Regions from separate parts of the Shewanella sp. SM87 genome, predicted to be linked through region 2. Evidence: riboswitches for the same ligand, from Rfam matches in the RefSeq annotation. Region 2 holds a riboswitch; the other holds the start of a gene.
The links. A riboswitch is a leader RNA that binds a small molecule or an ion and turns the genes downstream of it on or off. The one in region 2 is predicted to bind thiamine pyrophosphate.
Positions count from the first base shown of each region.

Region 1: linked by a shared signal. The riboswitch ahead of thiC (phosphomethylpyrimidine synthase ThiC) and the one ahead of L5M11_RS16690 (TonB-dependent receptor) in region 2 are both predicted to bind thiamine pyrophosphate.

Region 1 is NZ_JAKKSC010000008.1:99,946-107,395, forward strand. It holds gene thiC (phosphomethylpyrimidine synthase ThiC) at 1-1,452, opposite strand, end outside; TPP riboswitch at 1,654-1,752, opposite strand; partial or broken gene L5M11_RS08485 (hypothetical protein) at 1,920-3,295, opposite strand; gene trhA (PAQR family membrane homeostasis protein TrhA) at 3,791-4,474, shown strand; gene L5M11_RS08495 (tRNA-uridine aminocarboxypropyltransferase) at 4,622-5,230, opposite strand; gene L5M11_RS08500 (NUDIX hydrolase) at 5,379-5,909, opposite strand; gene L5M11_RS08505 (tRNA (adenine(22)-N(1))-methyltransferase) at 6,194-6,973, opposite strand; gene L5M11_RS08510 (glycoside hydrolase family 97 protein) at 7,241-7,450, shown strand, end outside.
Region 2 is NZ_JAKKSC010000022.1:58,508-65,957, forward strand. It holds gene tsgA (MFS transporter TsgA) at 39-1,214, shown strand; gene L5M11_RS16685 (Crp/Fnr family transcriptional regulator) at 1,282-1,962, opposite strand; TPP riboswitch at 2,160-2,298, shown strand; gene L5M11_RS16690 (TonB-dependent receptor) at 2,353-4,572, shown strand; gene L5M11_RS16695 (hypothetical protein) at 4,670-4,930, shown strand; gene pnuC (nicotinamide riboside transporter PnuC) at 4,977-5,630, shown strand; gene L5M11_RS16705 (phosphotransferase) at 5,630-6,742, shown strand; gene L5M11_RS16710 (DUF6279 family lipoprotein) at 6,936-7,450, shown strand, end outside.

The DNA.
Region 1 (7,450 bases), on a different contig from region 2:
CACGTCGTATTCCCACGCGATTTTGACTAGTTCACCTAAGGTTTCAAGCTCTGCAAACTGGGCGGCATCATTAGCGTCGGCAATCGAGCCTGGACGCATACCATCGCCTAAAGACAGGGATACATCGTAGGCGACGCAAAGCTCACAGATCTCACGAAAATGGCTGTAGAGGAAGTTTTCCTTATGATGGCTCAAGCACCATTTGGCCATGATTGAACCGCCGCGGGAAACGATCCCAGTAACGCGTTTAGCCGTCATCGGCACATAACGAAGCAGCACACCAGCATGAATCGTAAAATAATCAACACCTTGCTCCGCTTGTTCAATCAAGGTATCGCGGAACACTTCCCAGGTTAAATCCTCTGCTACGCCGTTCACTTTCTCCAGCGCTTGATAAATCGGCACTGTGCCGATGGGCACTGGTGAGTTGCGGATGATCCACTCGCGGGTCTCGTGAATATAACGACCCGTGGATAAATCCATGACAGTATCCGCGCCCCAACGGGTAGACCAGACGAGCTTTTCTACTTCTTCCTCGATGGAAGACGTCACCGCAGAATTACCGATATTGGCGTTCACTTTCACCAGAAAATTACGCCCGATAATCATAGGTTCGGCTTCGGGATGGTTAATATTCAGCGGAATAATCGCGCGGCCACGGGCAACTTCGGCGCGGACAAATTCGGCGGTAATCGGTTCACCAACTAAGGCACCAAAGGCTTCGCCCTTGGCTTTACGATTGAGGATTTCATCCTGTACTTCGGCGAGTGCCATGTTCTCGCGGATCGCCACATATTCCATTTCGGGCGTGATAATCCCTTGACGGGCATAGTGTAATTGACTGACTCGTTTACCCTGAAGCGCTCTGCGTGGGCGGACAATTGCACTCGAACCTGCCTCAAAACGCAGATGGTCTAAACCGTCGTCGGCGAGTCTTTGTTGGGTAAAATCTGAGGTGGCACAGGGTAATTGCTCTGTGTCGTTGCGGGCTAGGATCCAGTTTTGTCTTAATTTACCAAGGCCTAGACGCACATTGATGTCGGCCTCAGGATCGGAATAAGGTCCGGCGCAATCGTACACTCGGATTGGCGGATTTTTCTCCATGATAGGCGCATCATCTGTTCCGCCCACCAGCGTGTCAGTCTGCAGAATGTGTCGCATGCCAACGCGAATATCGGCACTTGAACCTTCGAGATAAATCTTTTGTGAATTAGGATGTTGCAGCGGCGCTAACGTATCGATAAAGGCTTGGGCCTGCGCGCGGGTTTCGCGGCGACTCGGCGCCTTAGGCACGATTGATTGACTAGACTCAGCCGATTTATTAGGCACGATTGATTGACTAGACTCAGCCGATTTATTAGGCACTGTCGATTTATTAGGGATTGTCGATTCTGGCGCTGTTATTTCTATCGAATTGGCAGCTACAGCTGGGTTTTGGTTTGAACTGGACATAAGCAATCTCACGTTAAAAAATGGAGTTGCTTGTCTGGAGAATTGAGTTGTTGATAGCTGGACACGGCAATCAATTTTTGTGGCCAACACTGGCTTCAAAAATTGAGTTACCCTGCTCAATAACAATTAAATCTAAACATTAAGTCTTAAAACACTGCTGAGTTAACAGGTGTTCAAGCCGTCTATTTTGGCGATTTAATATGTGTTATTACGCTTGTTTCCTTCGCAGGTTTTAACCTGATCAGGTTCAACGGATCCCGAATAAACGGTCTCAGCCAAGAGGCACTCCGACAAGATGAGTGCGCAGTATAGACAGAAGCGGCAGCAACAAACAAGGAAAAAAGTAATTAAAAACCTTAACTACCAATCCAAAATAAAGATTCATAATTTGTTGTTTTTAATTAAGTAAATTAAATTAAACTAGCAAAGTTGTGATTATCGTGAAAATAGATCATGAAAGAAAGTCACTATTTATGGGGTTTGAGCATCATTTTGTTTAATCGAGATTGAATGGCATCATCAATAGCTTGATTGATTTTTTTGCCACTGCAGTCAAATGGGAAGCCTAAATTTTCGGCGTAAGGATTAACTTGAGTGCCGACTTGTACCACGCGATAACAAGTATCCCCTTTACGCACAATACGATTTGGGTCTAAGGGTAAATCTAGACTCGTTGTGTCACCGAAATCATCGGCATTAGGGACAAATAGCACCTCCATCTCTGGGCTCATTTCACTCATATTCGATTTCCGGGTGAACTTATCGGCCTGTTCAATGACGAGATCATCGAGCGCTTGCTCGCGCTGACGTTCAAAATATTGCTGCGTGAATAAATCATGCTTGAGCTTGTCGCTATTGTGATCTCACCTTCTGCTGCAGGCGAGCTCTTAGCGCCAAGCTGCGGCTTTAATTCTGAGGTATCCAACGTATTCGTTGGTTTTATTGCCATCGTTTCAGTGGGTTGTTCATCACTTGGGGCAATTGATTGAGTTTTCTTTGATTGAGATTGGCTCGATTGAGTGATGTTCGGTTTAACCGTATCTGGGTTCACTTTTTCTGATTCTACTTTTTCAGAGACGGCCTTTTCGGGTGCTATTGTTTCAGGCATGACCTTTTCAAGTATTGGCAGAGGCTTAACTTGAGTTGGAGGCGTGGGAACAATTGTAGGCGTAACAGAACTTGTCGCTTCAGTCTTATCCTCGGCCTTTATCTCAGTTTCGGACTCTGAGGTTTCGGCTTTCTCTACCGCGGGAGCATAAATAAAGTAAGCCTTGATCGCTGCCACTTTAGGGCCACGACTTTCTATTTCCTTCAATCCGAAGGGATTTAACTGCGGGCGCCACAAAATACAGATAAGTAAAAATAAACACGCATGCACTAAGACCACAAAAAATAACAGACTTAATTCTTTGAAATATGGCTGACGAGCACGTAAAACGGATCCCGTCCCCAATCCCTGAGCACTAGTTTGTATCGTCCCAGACAGTTCAGGTTTGGATTCAGACTCAGGAACCAATTTATGTTGATGTTGATCTTGATGTTCAGCATGGATTTCTTGCAGTACCAAATCTTGGGTTTTATCTTGAGCTATGCCTTTGATGTCATGCTTAGAGGCTGAATGACCTGCATCGCTATTGAACGCTAATGGCTCCGTATCAGTGGTAAAAACAGGCGTTTGAGCAGCATCCAGTTCACCGAGCTGATGATCAAAGGCGATAAAAGTCTCACCTTCTGGCGATGTGACCGAAATCAGCAAAGCACTATCGACATCATCTCCAATCGCTATCGCTGTAGGAGATGCTGTCAATAAAGGCGCGGCCTTGGGTTGATGTTGAAAAGGCAAAATCCATCCTTAGGTTTTGTATAGTATCCATTGATTTCAATGATGCTTAACGTGGAACGATTACACTCTAATTCAATATCAATCCAATATCGGGTTGGTGAATATTGAAAGCGAATTATCTATTGATTGCATTTACTTACGAGTGCTCAACGCAGATTAGAGGAGGCAAACAGGGTAAAGTTCAACGCGAATACAACACGCTACAAGCACAGTACTTTACGCCAGTGCTTGATAAGTCACTTGTTAGTTAAGACAAATAAGGCTGGGAATTGGGATCATAATCGCGCTAAATTGAATGTTAAATCTCACGTCTTGAAGCGAGTAACATCATCAATGCGATGCACTGATGGGAGTGCAAGACGGCGTTAAAAATCTAAAAGATGAAAAATAGAAGCCAATCACGAAATTTAAGCTTACAAGTGTACGCTTAAATATGGTGGTTTATTTTCCTAACTGATAGACTCAGTCATTATCGTTTGCGAGTGTGTATCTACCATGTCGAGTCAAAGTGTTATCGAACAACAAAACCCAGCTAACATCTCAGCTAAGTCTGGGCCGTATAGTATTAAAGAAGAAATCGCTAATAGCGTATCCCATGGCTTAGGCGTCATCGCAGGCATAGTTGCATTGGTACTGATGTTACTCAAAGGGCAAGATCATCTAACGCCAATTCAACTAACAGGCGTTGCCATTTATGGTGCGAGCATCATAGTGCTTTTTCTATGCTCAACCTTATACCACAGCGTTAGCCATTCAGGCTGGAAACATAAACTTAAGATCGCCGATCACTGCGCTATTTACTGTTTAATTGCAGGAACTTACACACCTTTGATGCTGATAAGCTTACAAGGCACGCAGTCGATAGTGATTTTAACGGCCATTTGGTCGCTTGCAATTGGTGGGATCCTATTTAAGACACTGTTTATTCACAAATTCAAAAAGTTAAGCTTAGTCTTGTATCTCGCTATGGGCTGGCTATGTGTCACTGTGATGGGCGATTTAACGGCGGCGATGTCAGAGGTAGGGTTTAATCTATTGATCTTAGGTGGGTTATTTTACACATTAGGGGTTGTATTCTACGTCGGTAAACGCATTCCATTCAACCATGCCATTTGGCATTTGTTTGTGCTCGGCGGTGCCATGAGCCACTTTCTGTGTATATATCTGACTGTTATTTAAATGACTATGATTTAACTGATAGTGATTTAAATGACTATGACTTAACAGATGGTGATTCAGCTGACGGTGATTTATCTATGGGTCAAAGCTAAAAGTCGTTAATTATCTATTCAAACACTTCCTCGAACGCTCTCTCAAACACCGCAATCAAGTACGGCTATTCAATTCAGTAAACAGCGACGCTAATACCGTCGCTTGTTCTGCTCTGCCACACTGGCGCCAAAGCGCAATAATACATTCTGCGGTACACAAGCCCCCTTCTTGCTGATTACGCCGCAATATAAAGGCGGATTCAGGCATAAGTGGCGGCAAACTGACTCGTGCGGCTGTTTTGAGATAGGGACTCTGGCGCAGCATCTTACGCGCCTCCTGCCAAGTCGCATCTAAAATCACCACTTGGTTCGGCATTCGTTGTGCTGCTATAACTGTAGATTGCGCATGCACTAACAAGGCTTGTGCGTTCGAGAGCGCTGGCTCAGCTAAAACCGTATCTAAGGCATTATGATCAATGGGCCCAGTGTGCTCAGTATCACTTGCTGGAAACAACAGTTTAGCCTGCTGCGATGCCAACATAGCCACTAAATCGTTATCAGGTGCCGTTCTCGACCAGACGATGCTTTTCACCTCTTCAGGGAATGCGGCTAACGCGAGTTGGCCAGTATTCGTTTTGCGGGTTAACTCGCGCTCGTGGGTCAATAAAATAATCTGCATTGCCTTCCTTGCTGCTGCAAAAGAATGAGAAATAACATTAAACATCTAGCGATGTTAGGAACAGGCTCGAAGCAGTATCAGCTTAAAAGAGCACGTTGAAATAACGACGTTTAATCGCTAACCAAACCCTGCTCACTCAGTTATGCGTGAAATAAAATCATACATTAAATACATGATTTTAAAGTGATAAAAATTAAAAACATTCCAACACTATCTGTTTTAGCAGAAAAGTTTCACGTTCTATTGATTGGCCTTTATGGGGATGATTGCGCTGAATATCTTCGTTATGGGCGATAGCTTGATGAATATTAAGCCATTCAGGCCGCATGCCATTTTTTATCTCATGGGCTTCTAATCGAGTCTCACCTAAACCACGCTCACCCAGTGTGATGTCAATACGGCACACATAACAGAATGACTCCATGTGCACTACATTCGCTCCTTCACGGTACCAAGGTCGAAACTCTTCATAGCGACCAAAGGGCGCTAACACTTGAATGTCTAAGGCACCGGTTTCTTCCTGAAGCTCGCGGATCAGTCCATCTTCGAGACTCTCGCCATCATCAATTCCGCCTCCGGGTAAGCTGTAGTCGCGGTATTTTTGGGTATAAAGTAGCAAAATGTCTTCACCCGATAACACTATCGCGCGGGCAGCTCTGCGATAAAAAACGCGTGCCGTCTGTAGGTTAACCGCAGGATCTTGGGTAGTTCTCAATAAACGCATCGTCGTAGCCATTTGCCGAAAAGGAATCGCAGCATAAACGAAAATGCGCCAAATGCAGATCAAAAACTGCCACAGAGGCAATAATCACACTCAGTCCAGTCCGAGTGATTAATAGGTTTTAACGATTACAATATTGATTGTTAACGGTTTATGCTAAAATCGTTTTACCCATAATATTAACAACGAGATCGCGATGCATCAGCTCTTTCGCCTGATCCTCATCTTAGCTGCTCATCTTTGGTTCTCATCTTAGTTCTCAACGTAATGCCCAAGCGGAAAAATGCTCAAGCGCATTCAAACTCACTATGCTCACTCAAGAGCTGGGCCAATTGCTGCTGATAGGCGTGAATAATTTCAGGAGTTTGCTTGTGCGCCGGCATGCGTTGGTAATGGCCAATCACCTGCGACAGGTAGCGGTGTGCTCGCGGCAAACTTGCTTCATCTAACGTCTGCCATATTAACGACCCCGTAGCAGTGATAGGCAGACCATTTGGAGCCACGATTGTACTGACATGGAGGATTTCGTAGAAACGTTGATTCTCTTCCAATAAGTGTTCCGACTTAAGCCCTAGCCCTAAGGCCGAAAGTGATTGCCTGACATAGTAATTATGATGCACGGGACACAAAATAAACTCGAGGTGCCGCAGTGGGTGTTGAGCTAAAATTGCCCGCACTAATTCCACCAGCAATTCACCACCCACGCCAGCGATGATAATCAACTGTTTATCTTTGTCACTGGTTTGCTCGAGCGGTAAAGCCATGACATCGAGGCAATGCACTTGCCACTGAGTGTGACAACTTAAGTTTGGGTCTATGTCTGGGTTTAAATGTGGGTTTAAGTGTAGATTTTGGCCTGATATGTCAGCGGGAAAGAAACGTTGTAAACGCAGCTCAAGCGCCTGCATCAGCGAAGGGACACAATCGACAAAGTGCACTTGGCGGGCAGCATTCCTTTTTAACAACAGCATACCGAGCAAACCATGATCGCAGCAGCAATCCCAAATATGATCGTAATGACCAGTGATCATGCTGTTTATCTGTTGTAAACGTTGGCTAATTTTCACGGTTTGACCTTACTACTGCGGCTCCAAATACTGTAAATCCCACTGTAAATCCCACGCTAAATTGCATTTTTAAGCAAAAAGAAAGCGCGCAGTTTACCCGAGTCAAAAGCAAACCACATCTTTTGTTCGTGCCCTCGCAGTGCTTCACGTCACGTCTGTTACGCCACGCCTTAATATGGTGAATACGTATGCAGGCCGTTGCGGTTAAAAAGCCATCGCCACTAGTATGCTGTGAGTCACATTCGTTATAAAAACAAGGATCAAGGAATGTTCATCAAGACCAACCCTATTCAGTTCACTCGCAGCGACTTAACTGCCCGTCACGTAACAGACTGCCACTTAACAAACAGCCACACTCGCCAGAGCTCATCGTGCCAAAAGCTATCGCAAGCGCTATTAAGCCCTACAGCCATCGCCCTTGCGGTCACGAGTCTTTTTAGTGCCAACGTATTTGCTAAAACCGTTACCGTCAGCTCA
Region 2 (7,450 bases):
CCTTTGAACCCTTAGCATTTCACTTATGGAATGACATAATGAATAATAAAATTACTTTAACAGCCATCAGTTTTCTCGCCAATTTTATTATGGCGGGCTTTGCGACCCAATTTGGGATGTTGATTGAACCCATAGCTGAGAAATTTGCCGCTAATGTTAACGAAGTTGCATCAATTTTTTCATTGCTTAATGGCGGTGCACTTGCGGGGACGATTGCAGCATTTTTATTTATTGAAAAAATGGGTATCAAAAGAATGACCTTGATAAGTTACAGTCTGGTTGCTCTTTCTGCTCTGGCTTTACATCTAACCAATTCCCTACAAGTTGTGATGGTAGCAATGACCTTAATTGGTTTTTGTGGCGGTATCGGTTTATGTATTGCTGGTACGATTGTGGTGTCTGTGTGGCAAGAGAAATTACAAAGCACAATGTTAGTGGTGCAAGATGCGACATTTAATATTGCAGGCGTTATTTTCCCATTGATAACGACTTATGCCTTAACAAGTTCATTATCATGGAGTTATAGCTATTTAGCCGTAGGTTTAGTGGCGTTCGGTACAGTCATTATTACCTTGTTCACTCATTTCTCTATTTGCGAGCAATCTTCTACAACACAAGAGAAACAACAGTCTGAATGGAATCTCGGTATTATTAGTGGAGGTATTGGTTTATTTTTAGGAATGCTGGCTTTATATACTTTTTTAACTTGGGCACCTTTATTTGTAAAACAAAAATTTGATATTCCGTTTGAAGATGCCGGTAATATTATTACCCAGTATTGGTCCGCTGCGCTAATTGGGGCGTTAATTTCGACTGTGATTGTGACTCGTGTAAAGATTCACCATTTCTTAGTTGGTATTATTGCTTTAGCTATGGTGATCACCGCTGCCATTGTCAGTACCAATAATCTTAATTGGATAGCTTATTTAACCTATGGTTACGGTTTTGTGTGTGCCGCGCTTTATAATGCATTTATTGCTTATGGCGTGTCTTTTGTAAAAAAAGCCAGCAGCAAAAATGTGTCATATATACTTATTAGCGGAAGTGCAGGGGCGATGTTTAGCCCAGCCATCAGTTCTTTCTTTGAACGTATTATCGGATTACAAACAGTGATGTATGTGATTCCTCTGCTTTACGCAGCGATATTTATGCTATTGATCGTTTCAAGTCGGATGAAATCGGCTATGGAACAACACTCGCCATCGGTAAGTTAATTTACCTGTGCATCCATCCCACACTCGGTTGTTAAATTAAGTCGAGTGTGGGTTATGTTGAAAGCGGTTATATACCTGCTTCAACAAATTTCTTGAGTGCGTTGAGATCACAAATCCGAATGCCATCTTTTTTCCGCTCAATTAAGCCTCGTTCCTCAAGATTTTGTAGCGCCCGACGGTAGACTCGGTCGGTAGTGCCAAATCGTTCAGCCTCTAAATAACGTTTACTAAAGCCATCTACGGGCAAGTCATTTAAGTATTCATGGTAAATATCAAATGCCACGTTATAACTGATGGGATAGAGCAGTCGCCGAGTAAAAATATCCACTGTGTCTTGGTAGTCAATCGCAATTGCACTAGCGAAAAATAGCGCGAGTTGAGGGTGTTGACCGAGGCAATGTTGCAGTTTTTCAGCGCTAATCAACATGATTTCTAAGGGTTCACTGGCAATAATGTCTAGTTGACAGTGGTACTGGGTGAAGAACTCCATTTCGCCAAACAGCTGTGAATCACAATCAATAGTACCTAATTGAAAACACCGACCATTTCTCGCGGTATGGCCGAGTGATACGCGACCTTGCTTCACCAATACAAGTGATGCCATCGCTTCCCCCTGCGTCATGAGGTGAGCGCCTTTTTTGAGCATTTTTATTTCGCTGATACAGCTAAGTACAACCGCTTCAATAAGTGGATAGTCTTGCTCCCATCGCTGGCTATAACGTCCTTTCGATAAAGGTTTTAGCTGCATCGACTATGATCCTCTTACTGTGTTCGAAATTGCGACCCTCTATAGCATTATCATGATAGGCGGTCAAATGGACGAAAGGATTTAGGCGGCTACTAAAGATATTTTCATCATACGAACTGAAGGGCAGTGGTTTTCGCGACATTTAATTGAATCGCAGAGATAAGAGTGCCCACTTTTTATTTCCGTCATGTATACTAGGCGCCGCCAAGGGGTGTTTGTTGTGCATTAATGTTACTCTGATTTTAACGTTAACGGCTGCAAACTGAGATGTCATCTGACGAACCCTTAGAACCTGATCCGGCTAATACCGGCGTAGGAATGGGCCAATCAACAGCACACTTCTGAATCGCTTATTCGTTGCCGGATCTCAAACATTATATTTGAGGTCCTATGTCAAACCGTAAAACGTCAAACCATCAATCTCCATTTTCAACCGTATCGCCAAGCTTATTTTTAGCCCGAGCGCCGCTGGCGTTAGCCATCGCCGCAGCGCTGAGCACTGCTGCATTTGCACAAACCGATGCTATCGATAAACCTGATCCCAGCCCTGAGATGGAAGTCATGGTGGTGACGGCGGATTTTCGCAGCTCAAGTTTAGAAAAAATGCCTTCAAGCATTACCGTTATCGACAGTCAAAAAATTCAGGATGAAAGTGCGCAACACTTTGAAGATCTGCTTAATTCTATCGCCAATTTTAACTGGTCAGGTGGAAGCTCTCGGCCGAAATATTTTCAAATTCGCGGTGTAGGGGAACAGGAACAATACCAAGGCGCACCTAATTCTTCCGTGGGTTACATCATAGATGATATCGATTTATCCGGTATTGGTATGGTGTCGAGCATGTACGATTTACAGCAGGTCGAAGTGCTTCGTGGACCGCAGGGGACGCGTTACGGCGCGAATGCCTTAGCGGGACTGATTTATCTGAAGAGTAACGATCCAACTGATGTGTTTGAGCATGGCGGCGAAGTGTCGTTAGGCGATGATGATTTACGCACTTTTAGTGGTTTCAGTTCTGGCCCATTAACGGATTCTGGCAAGCTGCTTTATCGTGTGTCAATGCAGCAACATCAGCAAAATGGTTACCACGATAACCTGTATTTAGACCGTGATGATACCAATGGTCGCGATGAATTCAGCGGCCGCGCTAAGCTGCGCTGGTATGCGACAGATGATTTGCAGTTTGATTTAACTGTGCTGCATGCCGATTTTGATAATGGCTATGATGTCTGGAGTTTAACCAATTCACCAACCCAGACAACATCGGATCAACCGGGTGTCGATAGCCAACGCACCACAGGCGCGGGTTTTAAAGCGACCTATTCCGGCGCAGAAAACTTCGAATTAACTTCGTTAACCTCTTTTGCGAATACCGATCACCATTACAGTTACGATGGCGATTGGGCTAACTCAGAATATTGGGCCTCTAAGCAATGCAATGATGACAATGGCAATCTGGCGCCGTGTCAATACGATTATTTTTGGGATAAAACGGGTCAGCGTAAAACCGCGTCGCAAGAGTTTCGCCTAAGTTCTACCGAGCAGGGCCGTATTTTTGCAGAGAGTACTGATTGGTTGCTTGGTGTGTATGCCATGAATCTGAAAGAAGATAACCAATTGTATTCTGAGTACAATACTTCGCTAGATGAAGTCTTAGACTCAGAGTATGAGGCGACAAACTATGCACTGTTTGGTCAGCTCGATACGGATTTGGGCTCAAATTATGCTTTATCTGTGGGGCTACGTTTAGAGCGCCGCAACAGCCATTACTCTGATACGAATAACGATAATTTCGACCCGAGCGAAACCATGTGGGGCGGTCATATTGCTGTGAGTAAAGTGCTGAACGACTCGCACAATGCTTATGTCCGAGTCGCACGCGGTTACAAGGCGGGCGGTTTCAACATGACTTTGCCCGTCGAATTGAACGATAAAAAAGAGTTTAGTACTGAGACGCTCTATAACTATGAAATCGGCCTTAAATCCCATTGGTTAGCTGGACTTATCGATACTAATTTGGCGCTGTTCTATATGGACAGACAAGATCAACAGGTGGCTGCATCACAGCAAGATCCCGATAAACCACAGCGTTTTATCTTGTTCACTGAAAATGCAGGCAGTTCGAATAACTATGGCGCTGAGTTAGATGCAACCTGGTATGCCACGGATAATCTGCAAGTTTACTCAAGCTTAGGTTGGTTAGAAACGGCCTACGGTGACTACCAGTATCAGGACAAATATGGCACTGAGGTGGATTTAACTGGCCGCGATCTAGCCCATTCTCCACATCTTACCTACAGCCTTGGCGGGACTTATCGTGCTAATTCGGGTTGGTTTGCGAACCTGAATCTTAGCGGTAAGAGTGAATTCTATTATTCAGACAGCAATGAATCCCGCTCTGAACCCTACACTATCGTCAATGCACGCGTAGGTTATGAGGCGAACGCATGGTCGGCATATTTGTGGGGACGCAATCTGTTTAATGAAGAATACGGTGTGCGTGGCTTCTATTTTGGCAATGAGCCAGATAACGGTTGGGCGGAAAAGCAATATATTCGTTACGGCGATCCGCGTCAGATTGGCGTAACCTTTAACGTTAAGTTTATGTAATAGCTCATTTTAAAGTGAGCATAATCATTTAAGTGTTAACTGAACTGTAGCCCAGTATTTGGGCTACAGCCTTACTTCAGAATATCAAGGAATTAAAATGAAACTGACCGCAGAAATTAGCATGTATCCCTTTAATGAAAATTACCTCGATCCTATCAAGTGGTTTATTGGCCGCGTGGATAGCTATCCCAATATCGAGCGCGTGACTAATGCGATGGCAACTCAAGTGTGCGGCGATTATTTAGATGTGATGACTATGCTAGCGACCGAGATGCAAGCTGCCCATGAGAAGTGGGGCAAGGCGGTATTTGTGTGTAAGTTTATCGGTGGTGAGCTGAATTTAGCCCACAGCGAATAATGATTGACCGCCATGTAAGCGACAAATAGGCAATGAGAACAACACTATGACAGATTTATGGTTAACCTTGGTCGAGAGCGTTAATACGGCCTTTGGTGAAGTCCATGTGATGACCGTATGGGAAGCCCTCGCGGTATTGTTGGCGATGGCATATTTACTGCTGGCTATGAAGGCCAGTGTGTGGTGCTGGGCGGCGGCCTTTGCCAGTACCGCCATTTACACTGTGTTGTTTTGGAAGGTGTCGCTATTGATGGAGTCTGTGCTTAACGTCTATTACATGGCAATGGCGCTCTATGGATATTGGCTCTGGACCCAAGGTGGTGATAAGCATCAAGGCGTAAAAGTGACCACTTGGCCATTGAAAACCCATTTAAAGTTGATCGCAGCGACGGGCGTGATTTCGCTTTTGGTTGGTCACGGTATGGCGACGTATACCCAAGCCGCATTCCCGTATCTAGATGCGGCGACAACCTGTTTCGCCGTGATGACGACTTATTTAGTGGCAAAAAAGGTACTTGAGAATTGGCTTTATTGGGTGGTTATCGACATAGTGTCGATTTACCTTTATCTCAGCAAAGGCTTGATGCTGACATCCTTGTTATTCGTGCTTTATGTGGGTCTGGCGGTCGTGGGGTATTTCCTGTGGCGAACCGCGTTAGCCGACGCCCGTGAAGCTAATACCTTGAAGTTACTCAGTTAATGCTCGATATAAACGTCTCGATGCAGCGCTCAGTGGGCGAGCCATTCAAAGCACTTTACTCCATACTCAAAAGTGCTGGGCTAGTTAACGTGTTAAGTATTCATGAGCTTGCGGGCGGCTTAAGTAATCACAACTATAAAATCACTACGCCCGCAGGCAGTTATGTGCTGCGGATGAATGCCGATGCGGCGGACAGTTTTTGCAACCGCCAGCAGGAGCGTTTTTACTGGCAGCAATTGGCTCAAGCTAAACTTGCTCCTGAACTGTTGTGGGTGAGCGAAGATGAGCGTTATTACCTCAGTGATTTTATTGAAAGTGATTATATTGAAAGTGACGATATTGAAAACGAAGGCTTAATCCACTGGCCAGCGTTAGAACGCCAAACGAGTGCAGCTGATTTTGTGCTGGGGCAATCGACGTTTAATTATTTACAGTATCCGGCAGCAGAACAAGAAACGCATCCTAACCAAGCCCATTGTTTGCTATTGGCGTTATTGCTGCAATTACGCGATCTGCCTACAGGGCCTTATGATATTAGTATCACTGAGCAGTGGCAGGAATATCACCAGCAAATGCTTGCCTATCAGGCTTCTGCAACATTTCGTGAGCCAGTATTAAGGCGAGCTGTGCCATTGAAGCAGGGTAGTGATATTGGTTATAGCAATACTCGTGATTGGAATGAGCGGGTGGCTAAGCTGCTTGCAATTCAAATCGACATCAAACATTGGTGTGATGAGTTAGCAGCCTGCATAATCAAGCCGCAGTTTTGCCATCGCGATCTTAATCCCCATAATTTGTTACTTAAAAATAACCGCTTGTGTTGTATTGATTTTGAGTATGCGACGGCGTCGCATCCACTGTGTGAGTTGGCTGTAGTGTTAGCGACACATGCGTTAACGCCCTATCAGCAAAGTGTGTTGGTGAAACAGTATCTGAGTGGACATCCTTATGTTACTGCACAAGCCGTAACGGCAGTGCCTGCTGCCATTGACATGTATTGGGTATTTGCTTGCTACTGGGCATTATTGATGGCAGCGCAAACAGAACCCAGTCGTAGCGCCGACTACCTTGCTTGGTTTGATTGCTTCTGGCCGCTGATCACCCCCAAATAGTCATTATTGCGTGTGCTTAGTTTCCATCTGATGATAATGGTTCATTCCCTTATGGCATTGACCGCGCGATTGGTGGGACATGCGGGTAGAACATACTGAAAACCTTTATTAGACAAACTTGTTTGATATAAAAAGCAACTTTATATAGTCTCAAGCGTCTTATTAGCAACAATTCTAGGATGGATTATTCAGTATGAAAAAAGGCGTGATGCTACTTGTGTGTCTCTTAGGCTTAAGCGCCTGCTCCACTAAATTCAGTTACCATTTCCTCGACTGGGCCATCGGCTGGGAGCAAGAGGATTATGTTACCTTAGATAAATCTCAGCAAAAGGCATTCGATTCCCTCATTGAAAAATTTGTCATTTGGCACCAATCTAAAGAGTTAGCTCATTATGTGGTGCAATTGACCGAAGTGGAAATCCTCATAAAAACCAATACGTTAACGCCAGTGCTATGGGCAGATCATGTGAATATTGCTAAGCGGCATTGGTTTCGATTGTTTGAGTTCGCCTTGCCCGAGCTTCTACCTATCATAATGTCTTTGTCCGATGAACAGGTGAAGCAGATCCTCACAAAATTACGGGAGGAAGAGCAGGAGCTCGTTAAAGAATTTGCGGGTAAAACCCCTGAACAGTTACAAAAAGATGCCGATGAAAACCTTCAAACCCAATTTGATGATTGGCTTGGAAGTGTAACTGCGGAGCAAAA